4 regions of the Nocardiopsis codii genome follow, and region 1 is predicted to be linked to each of the others. Evidence: riboswitches for the same ligand, from Rfam matches in the RefSeq annotation. Region 1 holds a riboswitch; each other region holds the start of a gene.
The links. Region 1 has a riboswitch for cobalamin ahead of Q8791_RS18560 (ribonucleoside-diphosphate reductase subunit alpha). Riboswitches for the same ligand answer to the same signal wherever they lie in the genome.
Positions count from the first base shown of each region.

Region 1 (4,454 bases):
GGGAATTCCACGCTGTCCGGTCCGGTGAGCACGGACGGGTCGCCGCCCAACTGCTGGACCTGGCCAACCGGGTCGACGCCGGGAGCGAGGTCTCGCGCGCCGAGCTGTTCGTGCGCGCGGGCGAGCAGTGGGAGATCGCCCAGGAGTTCGAGCGCGCCTGCGCGGCCTACCAGCGGGCGATCGACGACGGCGGCGCCACGGTGATCGACGCCCGGGCGCTCAGCGCCGGCGCGCTCCTGCAACTGGACGAGGTCGACCAGGCCTACGTCCACCTCACACGCCTGGAGGGCGAGGAACCGCCCGGACTCCAGACCTTCATCCACGTCGCCGAGGCACTGTACGCGCACGACGACCTGGAGGGCGCGGAACGGTGGGCGACGGTCGGTGCGCGCCGCTTCCTCGACCAGGAGTCCTCGCCCTACGTCCGCGACCTGTTGGTGGAGCTCCTGCGCATCAGGTTCCGCATCCGCACCGACCTCGGTCTGGCGGAGGACCAGCTGGACAGCAGACTCGACGAGGAGTGACCTCCGCCGCCGTACGGCGGCGGCCCGGGCCACCCCCACCGGAGGTTCGGGCCGGGGACGCCCGCGTCGGCGTCCGCGGAGTGAGCTTTCCTACGTGCGGGCGTCCCTCCGACACGCCCGGAGCGGCACCCGGACAGATCACCGTCCGGGCGCCCCGGCCCGTCACCGACCGCCGCCGATACGGCGGTGTGGTCTGCGGCGCCGAGTCGTCCGGTACGGTCCGAACCGCTTCGGAGACGGGATTCCGGACGTTCGGAGGCCCGTCGGAGGACCCGCGCGGTCCCGGGGAGCCCCGGCGACGATCTAGGCTGTGTCCGGTCGCCTCCCAGCTGCCCCGACGAGGCGCGCAATCCCCCTGAACCGGGCGCTCGCGGCCCCCGCATACCACGGCCCGCGCGTGTGTTCGACGATCGTCGAAGAATCCGAGAAATCGGTGACACGCCATCATCTTGCGGTGTTCCAACGCGGGGCCCCCTAGATGTAGTATCTGTCCCGCTGGTGGTTCACCCCTCGGGGTGAGGCAAGAGGGAACCCGGTGTGAAGCCGGGGCTGCCCCGCAGCGGTATGTGGGAACGAAGCCGTCACAGGCACCGGGGACCCCCGAAGGCCCTGGGAAGCGACGGTGCGTAGGTCGCCCACGAGCCCGAAGACCTGCCGCCGGTGCGCACGCGAGCGTGCGCCGACGACGGGGCTTCGAGGGTGAGCCGCCGCGACCCACCGGTCAGACGACCGCACGCACCCGGTGCGTCGGTCCACCGGTGCGTGCCGCGCACCTTGCTTATCGTGTCCCCTCCCCGCCGGGACTCTTCTACCGAGGTTGGAGCCGCTGTATGACCCTTGACGTCGAGGCCGTGCCCGTATCCGTTCGGCCCGAGCCGACCAACGAGGGCGCGCCCCCCGCCGCCATCGACCGGATCGAGCACGTCGTGACCGAGGCCTGTGCCAGGCTCACCGGTGTTTCGGCGGAGAAGGTCCTCACCGAGGCCCGCCGCGGCTTCTACCCCGGCATCCCCGACTCCGAGGTCGAGCTCGCCCTGGTCATGGCCGCCCGCAGCTTCGTGGAGGTGGACCCCGACTACTCGTTCGTGGCCGCCCGCCTGCTGCTGGACAAGCTGCGCCGTGAGGCCCTCACCTTCATCAGCGGCGCCCCCGACGCCGCCGGGCAGTCCGAGATGGGCGAGCGCTACGCCGCCTACCTGGCCGCCTACGTCCGCCGCGGCATCGACCTGGGCCAGCTGGACCCCGCGCTCGCCGGGTTCGACCTGGACCGGCTCGGCGCCGCCCTGTACCCCGAGCGGGACGAGCAGTTCACCTTCCTCGGCATCCAGACCCTCTACGACCGCTACTTCCTGCACAGCGACGAGGTCCGCTACGAGCTGCCGCAGGCGTTCTTCATGCGCGTCGCCATGGGTCTGGCCCTCAACGAGGACGACCGCGAGGCCCGTGCCATCGAGTTCTACGAGCTGCTGTCCTCGTTCGACTTCATGGCCTCCACGCCCACCCTGTTCAACGCCGGCACGGTGCGCGCGCAGCTGTCCTCCTGCTTCCTCACCACCGTCGGCGACGACCTCCAGGCCATCTTCCACGGCATCAGCAACAACGCGATGCTGTCCAAGTACTCCGGCGGGCTCGGCAACGACTGGACCCCGGTGCGCGGCCTCGGCTCGCACATCCGCGGCACCAACGGCAAGAGCCAGGGCGTCGTCCCGTTCCTGAAGATCGCCAACGACACGGCCGTCGCGGTCAACCAGGGCGGCAAGCGCAAGGGCGCCGTGTGCGCCTACCTGGAGACCTGGCACATCGACATCGAGGAGTTCCTCGACCTCCGCAAGAACACCGGTGACGACCGCCGCCGCACGCACGACATGAACACCGCGAACTGGGTTCCCGACCTGTTCATGCAGCGTGTGGAGCAGGGCGGCAGCTGGACCCTGTTCTCGCCGGACGAGGTCCCCGACCTGCACGACAAGTACGGCACCGACTTCGCCGAGGCCTACGAGAAGTACGAGGCCGCCGCCGAGGCGGGCCGGATCAAGGTCGCCAAGAAGCTCCCCGCGGTCGACCTGTGGCGGCGCATGCTGACCATGCTGTTCGAGACGGGCCACCCCTGGATCACCTTCAAGGACCCGTCCAACCTGCGTTCGCCGCAGCAGCACGTCGGCGTCGTGCACTCCTCCAACCTGTGCACCGAGATCACGCTGAACACCAGCGCCGACGAGGTCGCCGTCTGCAACCTGGGCTCGGTCAACCTGGCCCAGCACGTCGGCCCCGACGGCCTGGACGCCGAGCGCCTGCGCCGGACCGTCCGCACCGCCGTGCGCATGCTCGACAACGTCATCGACGTGAACTTCTACACGATCCCCGAGGCGCGCCGCGCGAACCTGCGCCACCGCCCCGTCGGGCTCGGCCTCATGGGCTTCCAGGACGCCCTGTTCAAGCTGCGCACCCCCTTCGCCTCCGAGGGCGCTGTGACGTTCGCGGACGAGAGCATGGAGCTCATCAGCTACTACGCCATCGAGGCCTCCATGGAGCTGGCCGCAGAGCGCGGCTCCTACGAGTCCTTCGAGGGTTCGCTGTGGAGCCGGGGCGTCCTGCCGATCGACTCGCTGCGGCTCCTCGCGGACTCGCGCGGCGGCGACCTCGACATGGACCGCGGCGAGACCCTGGACTGGGACTCCCTGCGCGAGCGCGTGAAGTCGACCGGGATGCGCAACTCCAACGTGATGGCGATCGCGCCCACCGCGACCATCGCCAACATCACCGGTGTCGGCCAGTCGATCGAGCCGCTCTACCGCAACCTGTACGTCAAGTCGAACATGTCCGGCGACTTCACCGTCGTCAACCCGTACCTGATCCGGGACCTCAAGGCGCGCGGCCTGTGGGACGACGACATGGTCTCGGCCCTGAAGATGCACGACGGCAGCCTCGGCGCCATCGACCGCGTCCCGGACGACCTCAAGGCCCTGTACGCGACCGCGTTCGAGGTCGACCCCGAGTGGCTGGTGGACGCGGGCTCGCGCCGCCAGAAGTGGATCGACCAGGCCCAGTCCCTGAACCTGTACATGGCGGCCCCGAGCGGCAGGAAGCTCGACACCCTGTACCGCCGCGCCTGGCGCTCCGGTCTCAAGACCACCTACTACCTGCGTTCGCAGAGCGCCACGCACGTGGAGAAGAGCACGCTCAAGGGCACCGACGGCCGCCTGAACGCGGTCGCGGCGACCCCGGTCGCGAGCAGCGCCCCGGCGGCGGCTCCCGCGCCCGCCCCCGTTCCCGAGCCGGTCGCGGCGCCCGCCGTGAACACCGAGGTCGAGGACGAGTTCGAGATCGTGGACGGCCAGGCCTGCTCCATCGACGACCCCGAGTGCGAGGCCTGCCAGTAGGACGTGGGACCGGGGCCGCCCGCGGGCGGCCCCCGGCGGGGGGGGGGGGGCCCCACCGCGGTCTCCGCTCCGGTCAGCCGGTGGCCAGGGTGGAGGTGTCGATGACGAACCGGTACCGCACGTCCGAGGCCAGCACCCGTTCCCAGGCGTCGTTGATCCCGTCCGCGCCGATGATCTCGACCTCCGGGGCGATGCCGTGCTCGGCGCAGAAGTCGAGCATCTCCTGGGTCTGGGCGATGCCGCCGATCTTCGAACCGGCGAAGGAGCGCCGGTTCTCGAACAGCGTGAACAGGGTCACCGGCACAGGCTCGGGCGGGGCGCCCACGCTGACGATCGTGCCGTCCAGGGTCAACAGGTTCAGGTAGGCGTCCATGTCGATGGAGGCGCTGACGGTGTTGACGATGAGGTCGAAGGTGTTGGCCAACCGCTCGAAGGTGGCCGGGTCGCCGGTGGCGTGGTAGTGGTCGGCGCCGAACCGCAGGCCGTCCTCGCGCTTCTTCAGGCTCTGGGAGAGCACCGTCACCTCGGCGCCCATGGCGTGGGCGATCTT
Region 1 covers NZ_JAUZMY010000018.1:77,871-82,324, forward strand. Annotated here, with positions in the region: gene Q8791_RS18555 (hypothetical protein) at 1-524, shown strand, start outside; cobalamin riboswitch at 1,007-1,197, shown strand; gene Q8791_RS18560 (ribonucleoside-diphosphate reductase subunit alpha) at 1,355-3,904, shown strand; gene Q8791_RS18565 (NAD(P)-dependent alcohol dehydrogenase) at 3,978-4,454, opposite strand, start outside.

Region 2 (4,454 bases), on a different contig from region 1:
TGGGTCGTCATCGGCGGCGGCGCGATCATCGTCGTCCTCGTGATCGCGGTCGTGGTCATGCTGGTCACCAACGGCAGCGACGGGACGACCGTCGCCTCCCCGCCCGAGGGCACCCCCTCGGCGAGCGTCGAGGAGACGGCCGTCGACGACGAGCCGGCCCCGGAGCCGGACACCGACGCGGCCCCCACGGGCGAGCCCCCCTACTCCGTCCCCACCGAGCCCTGCGACGCCTTCACCGAGCAGGTCGTGGCCGACTTCCTGGTCACCGACGGCGGCAGCAAGTCCGTCCGCGACGAGAACTCGTACTGCGACACCCTGGACGCCACTCCGCCGGAGGGCAACGCCCCCGCCGGCTACGCCTCCTTCGAGATCGACTACCAGACCCCGTACTCCGCCGCCGACTCCGTCGAGGCCGCCTCGACCCAGTTCCAGGACACGATCGCCCAGATCACCGGCGAGAGCGAGTACAGCACCCTGTACGACGCCGAGAACGTGGAGGAGAGCAAGGAGGTGGAGCTCGGCGACGAGGCCCACCTCATCGTGACGAAGTACGACTTCGTCGGCGACCTCATCCCGCAGGCCGTGCTGCTGGTCCGGACCGCGAACATGAACATCCAGATCACGTACCAGCTGCACCCGTCCTTCACCGGTGACGACTCCCCCGAGGACCTGGTCCTCCCCGACAACATCGAGGAGATCATGGTCAACGCCGGCGCCGACGCGCTGGCCGTGGTCGGCACCTGACCGTCCCGCACAGACGGAGAGGGGCCGCGGCTTTCGCCGCGGCCCCTCCCCTTTTCCGCGCCTCAGTGCCCGGACGAAGGGCCCTGGGGGACTCCGCTAGCGGGCGCCGGGCAGGTCGGCGCGCACCCGGCGGGCCGCCTCCACCATGTTGCGCAGGGCCTGCTCCGCCTCGGCGTAGCCGCGCGTCTTCAGGCCGCAGTCGGGGTTGACCCACAGGTTGCCGGCGTCGATGTGCGCGGCGGCCAGCCGCAGCGAGCCCTCGATCTCCTCCACCGACGGCACACGCGGGGAGTGGATGTCGTACACGCCGGGACCGATCCCCCGCTTGTAGCCGCGGCGGCCCAGGTCCTCCACCAGCTCCATGCGGGAACGGGCGGCCTCGACGCTGGTCACGTCGGCGTCCAGCGCCTCGATCCCCCCGACGATCAGCCCGAACTCCGAGTAGCACATGTGCGTGTGGATCGTCGTGGACGGCGACACACCGGACGTGGCCAGACGGAAGGAGTTCACCGCCCAGTCCAGGTACGCGCCGCGCTGCTCCTCACGCAGCGGCAGCAGCTCGCGCAGGGCGGCCTCGTCCACCTGGATGTGGCGGATACCGGCGCGCTCCAGGTCGGCGACCTCGTCGCGCAGGGCCAGGCCCACCTGGCGGGCGGTCTCCCCGAGCGGCTGGTCGGTGCGCACGAACGACCAGGCGAGCATGGTCACGGGGCCGGTCAGCATGCCCTTGACCGGCTTGTCGGTGCGCGACTGGGCGTAGGTGATCCACTCGACGGTCATCGGCTCGGGGCGCGAGACGTCGCCGAACAGGATCGGCGGACGCACGCACCGCGAACCGTAGGACTGCACCCAGCCGTTCTCGGTGGTGGCGTAGCCCTCCAACTGCTCGGCGAAGTACTGGACCATGTCGTTGCGCTCGGGCTCGCCGTGCACGAGCACGTCGAGGCCGATCTCCTCCTGGAGCGCGATGACCCGGTCGATCTCCTCACGGAGGATCTGCTTGTAGGCGTCCTCCGCCAGTTCGCCCCGCCGGTGGGCGGCGCGGGCGCGGCGCAGCTCGCCGGTCTGCGGGAACGAACCGATGGTGGTCGTGGTCAGCGGGGTGTCCGCGGGGGTGCCGCGGTCCTGGGGACGCTCGTAGGCGTCGGGGCCCAGGGCGTCCAGCCGGGCGCGCACGCGCGCGTCGGTGAAGGCGGGGTTTCCGCCGGCGCCGCCGCCCGCGTACTCGGCCTCCGCCCCCTCGGAGAGGACGCGGCCGAGAAGGGCCGTCTCCTCAGCCTTCTGCTTGGCGAAGGCCAGGGCCTCGCGCAGCTCGGGGGCGAGGGAGGTCTCCGCGTCCAGGTCGATCGGCACGTGCAGGAGCGAGCAGGACGTGCTCACGGTGAGCTCGTCCGTGAGGGCGAGCAGGGTGCCGAGAGTGGCCACGGCGGCCGGGATGTCGGTGCGCCAGACGTTGCGGCCGTCCACCACGCCGGCGACCAGGCGGGTGCCGCCCAGCCCGGAGACCTTCACCAGGTCGTCGATGCCCTCGCCGCCGGTCACCAGGTCCAGGCCGACGGCCTCGACCGGGGAGTCCTTGAGCACGCGCAGGGCGGCGGCTCCGATGGAGCCGAAGTAGGTCGAGACCAGGAGCGAGGGGCGTTCGGTGAGGGCGCCCAGTCGCTGGTAGGAGCGCTCCAGGAGACCGACCGCGGCGCGGCCCTCGTCGGTGGCCAGGATCGGCTCGTCCAGCTGCACCTCGGTGGCGCCCGCGGCAGCGAGGTCCGCGAGGAGCTGCGCGTAGGCGTCCAGGAGCTGGTCGAGCAGCTCGACGGGGCTCCAGCCCTCAGGCGCGTCGTCGGCGGCCTTGGCCAGCAGGAGGAAGGTCAGCGGGCCGACCAGGACCGGACGCGTCCGGAAGCCGGCCTCGGAGGCCTCGCGGAACTCGGCGACGGGCTTGTCGCCGACCAGGCGGGGACGCGTGCTCGGCGACAGCTCGGGGACCAGGTAGTGGTAGTTGGTGTCGAACCACTTGGTCATCTCCAGCGGCGGAGCGCCCTGCTCGCCGCGGGCGAGCGCGAAGTAGCGGCGCAGCTCCTCGTCGCGGTCGCCCGCGGCTGCCGGGGAGGTGAACCGTGAGGGCACCAGGTCGAACAGGACAGCGGTGTCCAGGACGTGGTCGTAGTAGGAGAACGTGTTGGACGGGATGTCGTCGACGCCCGCCTCGCGCAGCTGGGCGTAGACGCCCCTGCGCAGGTCGGCGGCGACGCCGTCCAGTTCGTCCGCGGTCGTCCCGCCCTTCCAGTACGACTCGCTGGCGCGCTTGAGTTCGCGGTGGGGACCGATCCTCGGGTAACCGTGCACGGTGGAGCGCACGGAGGGCCGGGAGGCCCCGGGGGTGTCGGACATGAGCTTCTCTCCCTCGTCGAAAGCCGGGTACCGGCCACGAGGCGAGCGAGGACGCGGGCATGCCGGAGACCACGCCGCGGGCGTGTGCACCTGCCTCCCGCTCCTCGGCCCTCCCTCGGGGCACGGGACCACCGGCGGCACGGGTGCGACGCCGGGTGGAGGCAGGTCTTCGGACTCGAGGGCGCGGACGGTGCGGACACCGTCCTCCTACTGGCCGCCGCTTCCCGGTTTCCGACATTACCGATCGGATTTCCAGTGCTTATGGCGACGTTCGTTCCCTCATACCGCTGCGGGGCAGTCCCGGAGTCGCACCGGGTTCCCTCTTGCGACACACCCCTCCCCTTCCGGGCGCGGCCCGGACTCTGGGGTGGAACATGTACCTTCCACGCCTGCAAGTATAGGGAGCGCCCTCTCCGCCCCTGTACCCGGCGTGCATCCCCGTGCCCGGCCCGGAAACAGTGCGAACCCCTGTTGTGCGGTCGGCGTCACACCCGAAATGAAGCGTTACGCGGCGGAGCCCTCTCCCGCGCTCCCCGCGAACGTTCGTCTGTAGATGAACGTGGAGAACCCCTGGTGAACAAGCAGTCCCATCCGACCATGGCCCCCGATCGCCCCCTCTTCACGATCGCGGTCGCGCTGGCGGTCGTCGCGGGGCTGGTCTGGTCGGCCGTCGTCCCACCCGGTGTCATCACCCCCGAACACATGGGGGACGCCCGCCCCGCGGCGGACGGCGGACCCGACGAGCACCTGCCCGCGACCGGTGAACCCGACGGGCTGACCGTGGTGGACCCCGGTGACGTGGTGGACCTGACGGAGTCCTCCCTCGCCCGCGAGGGCGGGGTGGCGACGGAGGTCGCCTACCCGGTCCTCCCCAACGCCGAACCGCTGAGCGGCTTCCTGGACCGCGAACTCTCCGCGGAGGTGGACGCCTTCGAGGCGGCCAACCCCGGCGCGGTCTCCTTCGAGTCCGCGTGGAACCTGACGGCGGCCAACGACGACCTCGTCGGCGTCCGGGTGACCCGCGAGGAGACCGACTCCGAGGGGACCCGTGAGGCGTACACCACCTACTGGTACGACGCCCTGACCGGCACGGCCCACCCCTCCACCGCCCTGGTCGCGGGACAGGAGGAGCTGGAGGAGCTGAACGGCCTGGTGCGGGACGCCCTCCCGGACACCGCCGCCCCCGACGCCGTCCACCCCATCGGCTCGCTGTACGACTCCGTGGGGTTCAACCCCGACGGCGACCTCGTCGTGGAGTTCGACGCCGGGCAGGTCGCCCCCGTCGGCGAGGGCCGGACCCACGCGGTCATCGACGCCTCGGA
Region 2 covers NZ_JAUZMY010000031.1:26,274-30,727, forward strand. Annotated here, with positions in the region: gene Q8791_RS25490 (DUF3558 domain-containing protein) at 1-744, shown strand, start outside; gene metE (5-methyltetrahydropteroyltriglutamate--homocysteine S-methyltransferase) at 841-3,132, opposite strand; cobalamin riboswitch at 3,276-3,506, opposite strand; gene Q8791_RS25500 (polysaccharide deacetylase family protein) at 3,730-4,454, shown strand, end outside.
Region 2: another riboswitch for cobalamin. It lies ahead of metE (5-methyltetrahydropteroyltriglutamate--homocysteine S-methyltransferase); the one in region 1 lies ahead of Q8791_RS18560 (ribonucleoside-diphosphate reductase subunit alpha).

Region 3 (4,454 bases), on a different contig from region 1:
GCGGCCAGGCCCAGGCGCAGCGGGCCGGACTCGCCGTCCACGACGACGGTGGCCACGCCCAGGCCGGCGACGTGGTCGGCGGCCTCCAGCGAGCGGCCGACCGCACCCCGGCCGCCGGTGGCCCGGCCGTCGGTCACCAGGACGAGCAGCGGACGCTGCCTCGGGTCGCGCAGGCGCTCGCGCCGCAGGACCCGGGCGGCCTCCAGCAGGCCCTCGGCGAGCGGGGTGCGCCCCCCGGCGGGCAGTTCGTCCAGGCGGGCGGCGGCGGTGTCCACCGAACGGGTCGGGGGCAGCACCAGCTCGGCCCTCGCGCCCCGGAAGGTCACGAGGCCGACCTTGTCGCGGCGCCGGTAGGCGTCCAGGAGCAGCGACAGGATGGCGGTCTTGACCTCGCCCATGCGCTTGCGCGCCGCCATGGAACCGGAGGCGTCGACGCAGAACAGCACCAGGTTGCTCTCCTGGCCCTCGCGCACCGCGACGCGCAGGTCGCGGGGGAGCAGGCCGATCCGGCCGCCGCCGTGCGGGCGGGAGGCCGCGGCCTTGACGGTCTCGACCAGGTGGAGCGAACCGCCTGAGCCCCCGCCGGGCGGTTCGGCCCCGATCCGGCGGCCCCGCGCGCCGACCGCGCGACTGCGCCGACCGTCGGCGCCGACCCCCGTGCCCCGCGCGGTGAAGGTCCGGGGGCGGTACGGGGCGCCCGCCCCGACCGTGGTGCCGGGCCGGGGCCCGGCCCCGCCCCCCTCCGGCTCCTCCGCCTCCTGGGAGGCCTCCGGTTCGCGGAAGCCCTCCGGATCCCGGGGCGGCGCGGTGGACTGCTCCGGTCCGTCCGCGCCGGTGTCCGGGGAGGGGTCCCCCTCCGGACCGGCGGTGTCGGGTGCGCCGCCCCCGTCGGGGCCGGCGGGGTCACCGGAGCCGTCGGAGCCTTCCGGCGGTCCTGGGTCGTCCGGGGGCGGCTCCTCGTCCCCCAGGACGCGGTCCAGGAGGTCCTCGTCGAGCCCCGGCGCGTCGAAGGGGTTGCGCCGGCGCCGGTGCGGCAGGGCCAGCAGGGCCGCGCGGCGGATGTCGGCCAGGGAGACCGAGGTCCGGCCCTCCCAGGCGGCGTGCGCCAGAGCCGTGCGCGCGGTCACGATGTCGGCGCGCAGGCCGTCGACCTCGAACGCCGCGCACACCTGCGCGATCTTCAGCAGCGCGGCGTCGGACAGCCGTGCGCGCCCGACGGTCTCACGGGCCGCGGCGATGCGCGCGGCGAGGGCCTTCTCGGCCAGGTCGTACCGGTCGGAGAAGGCGTCGGCGTCGGCGTCGTAGGCCATACGCCTGCGGACCACCTCCACGCGTGCGGCGGGGTCGGAGGGCGCGGCGACCTCGACGGTCAGCCCGAACCGGTCCAGGAGCTGCGGGCGCAGCTCGCCCTCCTCGGGGTTCATCGTCCCGATGAGCAGGAACCTCGCGGCGTGCTCCACGGAGAACCCGTCGCGCTCCACGGTCACCCGGCCGGTCGCGGCGGCGTCCAGGAGGAGGTCGACCAGGTGGTCGTGGAGCAGGTTGACCTCGTCCACGTACAGGAGGCCGCGGTGGCTGCGCGCCAGCAGCCCGGGCTCGTAGGCGACCCGGCCGTGCGTGAGCGCCTGCTCCAGGTGCAGCGAACCCAGGACGCGGTCCTCGGTGGCGCCCACCGGGAGCTCGACCAGGCGCACCGGGCGGCTCTCCACGGCCGTGCCGGGCGGGAAGGGGCCGTCCGGCGACTCCTGCGCGGTGTCGGCGGGGTCGACGGAGAAGCGGTCCCCCCGGTAGACCTCGACCGGGGGCAGGAGGGGGGCCAGGGCCCGCACCGCGGTGGACTTGGCGGTGCCCTTCTGGCCGCGGACCAGGACGCCGCCGATCTCCGGGGAGACGCTGGCCAGGACCAGGGCCAGGCCCAGGTCGTCGAGCGGTTCGGCGTCGCAGCCGACGATCGCCGAGAAGGGATAGTGGGACGTCCGCAATGGCATGTGAGGCTCCCGCTCGTTTCGCCATCGGTCATGGGCGGGTGCGGGGCCGGTCTTCGGACTTACCGAGTCCTCCTGTCACGGAGGCTCGGCTCACCGCAGCGGGCCTGTGCCGGAGTCTCACCGGGCTTCCCAGATTCTCCCCGGACGCCGTCCCCACCGTTTCCGATGGCTGGGCCGCCGGGGCACCTCACACCTTCGGCCGCCACGATAGCGTCCTGCCCATGAAGGTCGAGATGTCCCCTCCCCGAATCACCGTCGTCGGCATCGGCGCCGACGGATGGTCAGGCGTGCCCGAGAGGCTGCGAGGGCTGGTCCTGGCGGCCGACACGGTGCTGGGCGGGCGCAGGCACCTCGCCATGCTGCCGCAGGCCCCGACCCAGCGGCGCCTGGTCTGGCCCTCCCCGCTGCGCGAGGGCCTGCCGGACCTGCTCGCCTCCCTCGGGGACCGCGGCGCCGTCGCGCTGGCCTCCGGCGACCCGCTGGTGTCGGGCATCGGCAGCACGCTGATCGAACTGCTCGGAGCGGACGCGGTGCGCGTGGAACCGGCCGTCTCCTCGGTCGCCCTGGCCCGCGCCCGGATGGGGTGGGCGGCGGAGGGGTGCGCGGTGCTGTCCCTGGTGGGGCGCGATCCGCACCTGCTGATGCGCGGCTTGGCCCCCGGCCGCCGTGTCCTGGTGCTCTCCCCGGGCGCCGCCACCCCCGGGACGGTCGCCGCCCTGCTGGTCGGCGCGGGCTACGGCGGCAGCCGGATGACCGTCCTCGGCGACCTGGGGGCGGACGCGGAGTCGCGGCTGGAGGGCACGGCGCACGACTGGCTCGGGGCCCCTCCGGAGGAGGCCCCCCAACTGCACGTGCTGGCGTTGGAGCTCTCAGGGCCGCCGGGCTGCGGGCTGGTCGCCGGGCTGCCCGACGACGCGTTCGAGCACGACGGCCAGCTCACCAAGCGGGACCTGCGCGCCTCGGCGCTCGCCCGGCTGGCGCCCTCCCCCGGCCGGCACCTGTGGGACGTCGGCGCGGGCGCGGGCTCGGTCGCCGTCGAGTGGATGCGCGCCCACCCCTCGTGCACGGCCACGGCGGTGGAGGCCGACACCGGGCGCGCCGCGCGGATCGGCCGCAACGCGGACCGGCTCGGCGTCCCGGGCCTGCGCGTGGTCGCCGGCCGTGCGCCGGACGCTCTGAAGGGGCTGGACCCTCCCGACGCGGTCTTCGTCGGCGGCGGCGCGACCCTGCCGGGCGTGCTCGACACCTGCCTGGACGCGCTGGGACCGGGCGGACGGCTCGTGGTGCACGGTGTGACGCTGGAGACCGAGGGGCTGCTCGCGGAGGCCCACCGGCGCCACGGCGGGGAGCTGACCCGCATCGCGGTGGAGACCGCCGCGCCCATCGGCGCGTTCACCGGATGGACCCCCGCCCGCACCGTCACCCAGTGGTGCCTGGCGAAGTCACCCGGGAGCGACTGACGAGGGGCCGGCCCCCCTGGGGCGCGCGGGGTCGTACAGGTAGGACTCCCCGCCCCCCGCGGGGTCGAGCGCCTGCCCGACCAGGACCACCGCCGCCTGCCGGAGCCCCGCCTCCTCCACCAGCCCGGCGATGGTGGAGACCGTCCCGCGCAGCACCGCCTCCTCGGGCTGGCTGGCCCGGTACACGACCACCACGGGACAGTCCGCGCCGTACGCGGGGACGATCTCGGCCATGAGCTCCCGCACCCGCCGGATCGCCAGGTGCAGCACCAGCGTGGCCCGGGTCGCCGCGAACGCGCCCAGCGACTCGGTGTCCGGCATCGCCGTCGACCGGGCGGCGGTCCGGGTCAGCACCACCGACTGGGCCACCAGCGGCACGGTCAGCTCCCGGCCCACCAGGGCCGAGGCGGCCGCGTAGGCGGGCACCCCGGGGGTGACGTCCCACGGGACCCCGTGCGCGTCGAGCCTCCGGGTCTGCTCGGCCAGCGCCGAGTACAGCGAGGGGTCCCCGGAGGTCAGCCGTACGACGTCGCCGCCCCCGGCGTGCGCGGCGACCAGGCGCTCGGTGATGCGGTCCAGGTCCAGGCCCTGGGTGTCGACCAGTTCGGCTCCGGGCGCGCAGTGGGCGAGGACCCCGGGGTCGAGGTACGTGCCGGGGTAGAGGACGACGTCGGCCGCGTTGAGCATGCGCGTGGCGCGGACGGTGAGCAGGTCGGCGGCGCCGGGACCCGCCCCCACGAAGTGCACGGTCACGGCTGCACCCACCTCGGTGTCCAGACCCGGCCCGCCCCGGAGACGCGGGTGCCGGAGGCGCCGACGATGAGCAGGCAGCGCATGTCGACGCCGGCGGGGTCGAGTTCCCCGAGCGTGGTCACCTCCAAGGACTCGCCCTCCCTGCCGATGCTCCGTCCGACGACGACCACGGTGTCGGGCTTGCGGTGCTCCAGCAGGACCTCGCGGGCGGTGGCGATCTGCTCGGTGCGCGAGCGCGAGGCCGGATTGTAGA
Region 3 covers NZ_JAUZMY010000002.1:216,472-220,925, reverse strand. Annotated here, with positions in the region: gene Q8791_RS02855 (VWA domain-containing protein) at 1-1,988, opposite strand, end outside; cobalamin riboswitch at 2,016-2,153, opposite strand; gene cbiE (precorrin-6y C5,15-methyltransferase (decarboxylating) subunit CbiE) at 2,210-3,448, shown strand; gene cobM (precorrin-4 C(11)-methyltransferase) at 3,431-4,213, opposite strand; gene Q8791_RS02840 (precorrin-2 C(20)-methyltransferase) at 4,198-4,454, opposite strand, start outside.
Region 3: another riboswitch for cobalamin. It lies ahead of Q8791_RS02855 (VWA domain-containing protein); the one in region 1 lies ahead of Q8791_RS18560 (ribonucleoside-diphosphate reductase subunit alpha).

Region 4 (4,454 bases), on a different contig from region 1:
CCACGCCGGCGGAGGGTCCGAGCACCCCGGCGAGCAGCCTCAGCAGGGTGGACTTGCCCGACCCGTTGGGGCCGAGCAGGCCGACGGTCTCCCCCGGCCGGGGCGCGAGGGTGACACCGTCGACCACGAGCCGGCCGCCGAGCCCGAGGCTGACCCGGTCGGCGCGCAGCCCCTCCACCGGGGCCCGGACGGAGTCGTTCACGTCTTCCTCCTCACGCGGTACAGCACGGCGACGAAGGCGGGCACCCCGATGAGGGAGGTGACCACCCCCACCGGGATCTCCTGCGGGTCCAGCGCGGTCCGGGCGACCGTGTCCACCCACACCAGGAAGACCGCCCCCGCCAGGGCGGTGACCGGCAGCAGCCGGGCGTGGGAGGAACCGGTGAGGGCCCGTGCGGCGTGCGGCAGGACCAGCCCCACGAAGCCGATCGCGCCCGCGGAGCTGACCAGCACCGCGGTGAGCAGCGCGGTGACGCTCAGCATCAGTACGCGGGTCCGGCCCACCTGGACGCCCAGGTTCGCCGCGGCCTCCTCGCCGAAGGCGAAGGCGTCCAGGGTGGTGGTGTTGGCGAGGCAGACGGCGAGCACGAGGCACAGCACCGCGGTGCACAGGAGCACATCGGTCCATCCGGCGCCGCTGAGGGAGCCCAGCAGCCAGAACAGCACCGCTCGCGTGGTGTCGGCGTTCGCCGAGGTCAGCACGATGAACGAGGTCAGTGCCGAGAACAGCTGCATGGCCGCGACCCCGGACAGAACGACGCGGTCCATGCTCCCGCCGAGGCTGTGGCTGAGCAGCATCACCATGCCGAAGGAGAGCAGCGCGCCCGCGAAGGCCCCCGCCGGGAGCGAGACCGCTCCGACGCCCCAGCCGAGCACGGTCACGACGACCGCCCCGGTGGAGGCGCCGGAGGAGACCCCGAGCACGAAGGGGTCCGCCAGCGGGTTGCGGAGCAGGGACTGCATCACCGCGCCGCACACGGCCAGGCCGGCCCCGCAGACCGCGGCGAGCAGGGTGCGGGGCATGCGCAGGTTCCACACGATGCCCTCGCGCAACGGCGTCAGAGGGCTCACGCCCCACCCGAACCGGGCGGCGGCCGACCTCCAGACCTCGGCCGGGGTGATGTCGGCGGGCCCGATGGTGACGGCGACCGAGACCGACAGTCCGAGGAGCAGCAGGCCGGAGGTGATGAGGAGCGCCGGACGCGCACCGCTCAACGGACGTACCCGAGCTCGCGCAGGCCGTCGGCGACCAGCTCGATGCCCTCGACCGTGCGGATCGAGGGGTTCATCGCCTGGCCGCTGAGCAGGACGTACCGCTCCTCGCGCACGGCGGTGAGGTTGCGGGTGGCCGGATTGTCCTCCAGGAACTCGATCTTGGCCGCCGCGGTCTCCGCCGTCTGGGAGTCGCGGGTCAGGTCGCCGAGCACGATGACGTCGGGATCGCGGTCCGCGACGGTCTCCCAGTTGATCTGGGGCCACTCGCTGTGGGTGTCGTCGAAGGCGTTCTGCGCACCGACGGCGCTGGTGATGGCGCCGGGGGCGCCGCAGCAGCCCGCGAGGTAGGGCGACTGCGCGTTGGCGAACCAGTACATGAGGGAGACGTCCTCGACCTCCAGGTCCTCGGTCGCGGCGTCCACCCGGAGCCGGAGCCCGTCGACCAGTTCCTCCCCGCGCTCCTCGACCCCGAAGGCCTCGGCCAGGTCGTGGATCTCGCCGTAGACGGCCTCCAGTGTGAGCGGCTCGCTCCGGGAGCCGTCCCCGCCGCCCTCGTTGTCCTTGCCGGTGGCGCAGTCGGTCGGGGAGGTGTACGCGGGCACGCCCAGCTCCTCGAACTGTTCACGGGTGGCGACGCCGCCGGCGCCGAGTGTGGAGACGAAGGAGGCGGTCACGAAGTCGGGTTCGGCTTCCAGGACCCGCTCGAAGGAGGGGCTGTTCTCGGCCAGCCGCGGGATGTCCGCCTCGGCCTCCTCCAGCCCCTCCATGATCGGGTCGGTCCAGGTGGCGGTGCCGACCACCCGGTCCTCCAGTCCCAGGGAGAGGAGGATCTCGGTGGTGCCCTGGTTGAGGGAGACCGCCCTCTGGGGAGGCGCGTCGAGGGTGACCTCGTGGCCGCAGTTGTCGATGGTGCGGGGGTATCCGGACCCCGCGGCCGCTTCGGTGCCGTCGCCGCCCGGGTCGCCCGGCCGTCCGCAGGCGGTGAGGGCGAGGAGGGGGACGAGCAGGAGGGCGAGGGAGGGGAGGGCGGAGGACGGGAGCGCGTGGCGCGACATGGGGATGCCTCGGGTGTCGGGACTCGAACGCGGAGCCTGGCATGGATGCGCCTCCGCGCACTCGACGCGGAGGGGCCAGCAGGTCTTCGGACTCGGGTTCCTCCGGACGGAGTGCCTTCCCAGGTCGGTGCCTCGCGGGCGTTTCCGTCCGCGCGCGTGTCCCAGTGGCTCGTGTACCCCGCCCGTCCCCCACACCGCTGCGCGTCAGCTCCGGATTCGCACCGGATTCCCTGACCACCTACGTGGTACGACTGGCCCCGGAAGGGTACCAAGGGCCTCGCGCGCCCTCCCGGGCGGGCGGGAGGGGGGCATGCGCGGCCCCGGCACGGCCGCCGCGGACCACCGCGCACCTCTCCCGCGAGCCCCCCTTCCGCCGCCGATGGCGGGCGAGCGCTCGCGCGGTTCCGCACCGGTCGGCCGCGCGCGACGTGCCGGAACGCCGTGGCGCATGGGCCGGGCCGGCCGGCTCGGTGCGGGCCGCACCCCACTCACCCACTCGCACTGTTGAGAATGCCGTGAAATGGGAGAACGCTCTGCGATCCGACTTCGCACCCCCGTGCCTCACAGGGATCGCGAGTCAGCTTTTCGAGCTCATTTCCTGGATGCCGATGGCGGACAGGAGATCGAGTTTGTTCCTGGCGTCCGCGTCGCGTGGGGTGTCCACCACGAGGCGGAGGTTCGTGCCCTGGGTGGTGAGCACATCGGAGTCGAAGGCGATGTCCCCCACTTCCGGATGCGCGACGATCTTGTGAGCGCCCTGGTGGTCGCCCACCGACCGGAGCTCCCAGAGTTCACGGAACCGGTGACTGCGGTTGAGCCTTGAGACCAACGCCCTGATGTCGGGGTCCTTCGCGTACCGGCTCGTCGTCGCGCGCAGGTCGGCGACCAGTGACTCCTCGAACGCGGCACGCTCCACAGGGGTCTGCCGGATGCGGGTCTCCCGGATCTCGAACTGGGAGATCAGGGCGTTGCGCTCATCGTCGCCATGCCTCGTGGGGTCGCCGAAGGTCGCCGCGAACAGCGGGTTCCAGTGCAGCAACTGCCAGGCGGCGTCGCACACCGCCACCGGGCTGTCGGCGAGCCGCTCCACGATCCGATGCACGCTGGCGGGGACGAGTCGCGGAATACGGTCCGGGTCTGCGGCGTGGCCGGCCAGGCGCAGGAGATGGGCCTGCTCATCGTCGGACAGCCGCAGTGCGCGGGCGAGGGCCGAGCAGACTTGCGCCGACGGCGTCGAGGCCCGGCCCTGTTCCAGCCGGACGACATACTCGACAGAGATTCCGGCCAGCTGCGCCAGTTCGCCCCGCCGCAGTCCGGCGACCCGGCGGGGGACATGGTGGGGCAGCCCGACGACGCCGGGGTCGAGCCGATCCCGCCAAGCCCTCAACGCGACACCGAGTTCGTTCATGGGCGCCATCCTCCCCCGCACTCGGCTGTCGTGGCGTGGTACCAGCTGTACCAGGAAGACCTGTGGCTTCCTCAGGACCTGCCGCGGGCCCACCATCGAGCTCATGGACAACACACCTGACCGCTATGTCACCGTGCTCCTGGAAGTTCGAGCGAAGCCCGGCAAGGAAGCCGAACTGAAGGCGTTCATCGCCGGTACCGTCACCGCCTCACGCAATGACCCGGGCAACATCGACTACGAGCCACATGAGGTGGAGGGCCGACCGGGCACCTTCATCGTTCTTGAGCGCTGGGACACGCACGAGGCGTTCGAAGGCCACCTGAGGGCCCCCCGGCGGCAGGCACTGGCGCCCCGGCTCCTGGAGCTGCTGGACGGATCGGCCGACGATGGCGTCCGCTTCCTGCGGCCGTTCCGTCCGGCGGATTGAGGCGCGCCGACCGCCGGGCCGAGAACGCCCGCCGGTCGTCTCGCGCCCATTCGCCACCGGTGCGATTCCCCGCACCCGCAGCGCACAGCAGATCGACTCACGACACAGCCATTGACGGCAATGGGAACTGGCATGGACATATTTCTCACCGGCGGCAGCGGTTTCGTCGGACAGCACTTCATCACCCGTCTGATCGCCGACGGCCATACGGTGTGGGCACTGGCCCGCAGTCCTGAGGCCGCGCGGCGAGTGGAGCGAGCCGGGGCGACGCCCGTCCTCGGCGATCTCACCGACCTGCGCGGACCGGATGACCGCCCCGGCGCCACGCCCACGGGGACGCCGCGACCGG
Region 4 covers NZ_JAUZMY010000002.1:231,551-236,004, forward strand. Annotated here, with positions in the region: gene Q8791_RS02890 (ABC transporter ATP-binding protein) at 1-202, opposite strand, end outside; gene Q8791_RS02895 (FecCD family ABC transporter permease) at 199-1,215, opposite strand; gene Q8791_RS02900 (ABC transporter substrate-binding protein) at 1,212-2,270, opposite strand; cobalamin riboswitch at 2,331-2,541, opposite strand; gene Q8791_RS02905 (helix-turn-helix transcriptional regulator) at 2,848-3,678, opposite strand; gene Q8791_RS02910 (putative quinol monooxygenase) at 3,782-4,105, shown strand; gene Q8791_RS02915 (NAD-dependent epimerase/dehydratase family protein) at 4,238-4,454, shown strand, end outside.
Region 4: another riboswitch for cobalamin. It lies ahead of Q8791_RS02900 (ABC transporter substrate-binding protein); the one in region 1 lies ahead of Q8791_RS18560 (ribonucleoside-diphosphate reductase subunit alpha).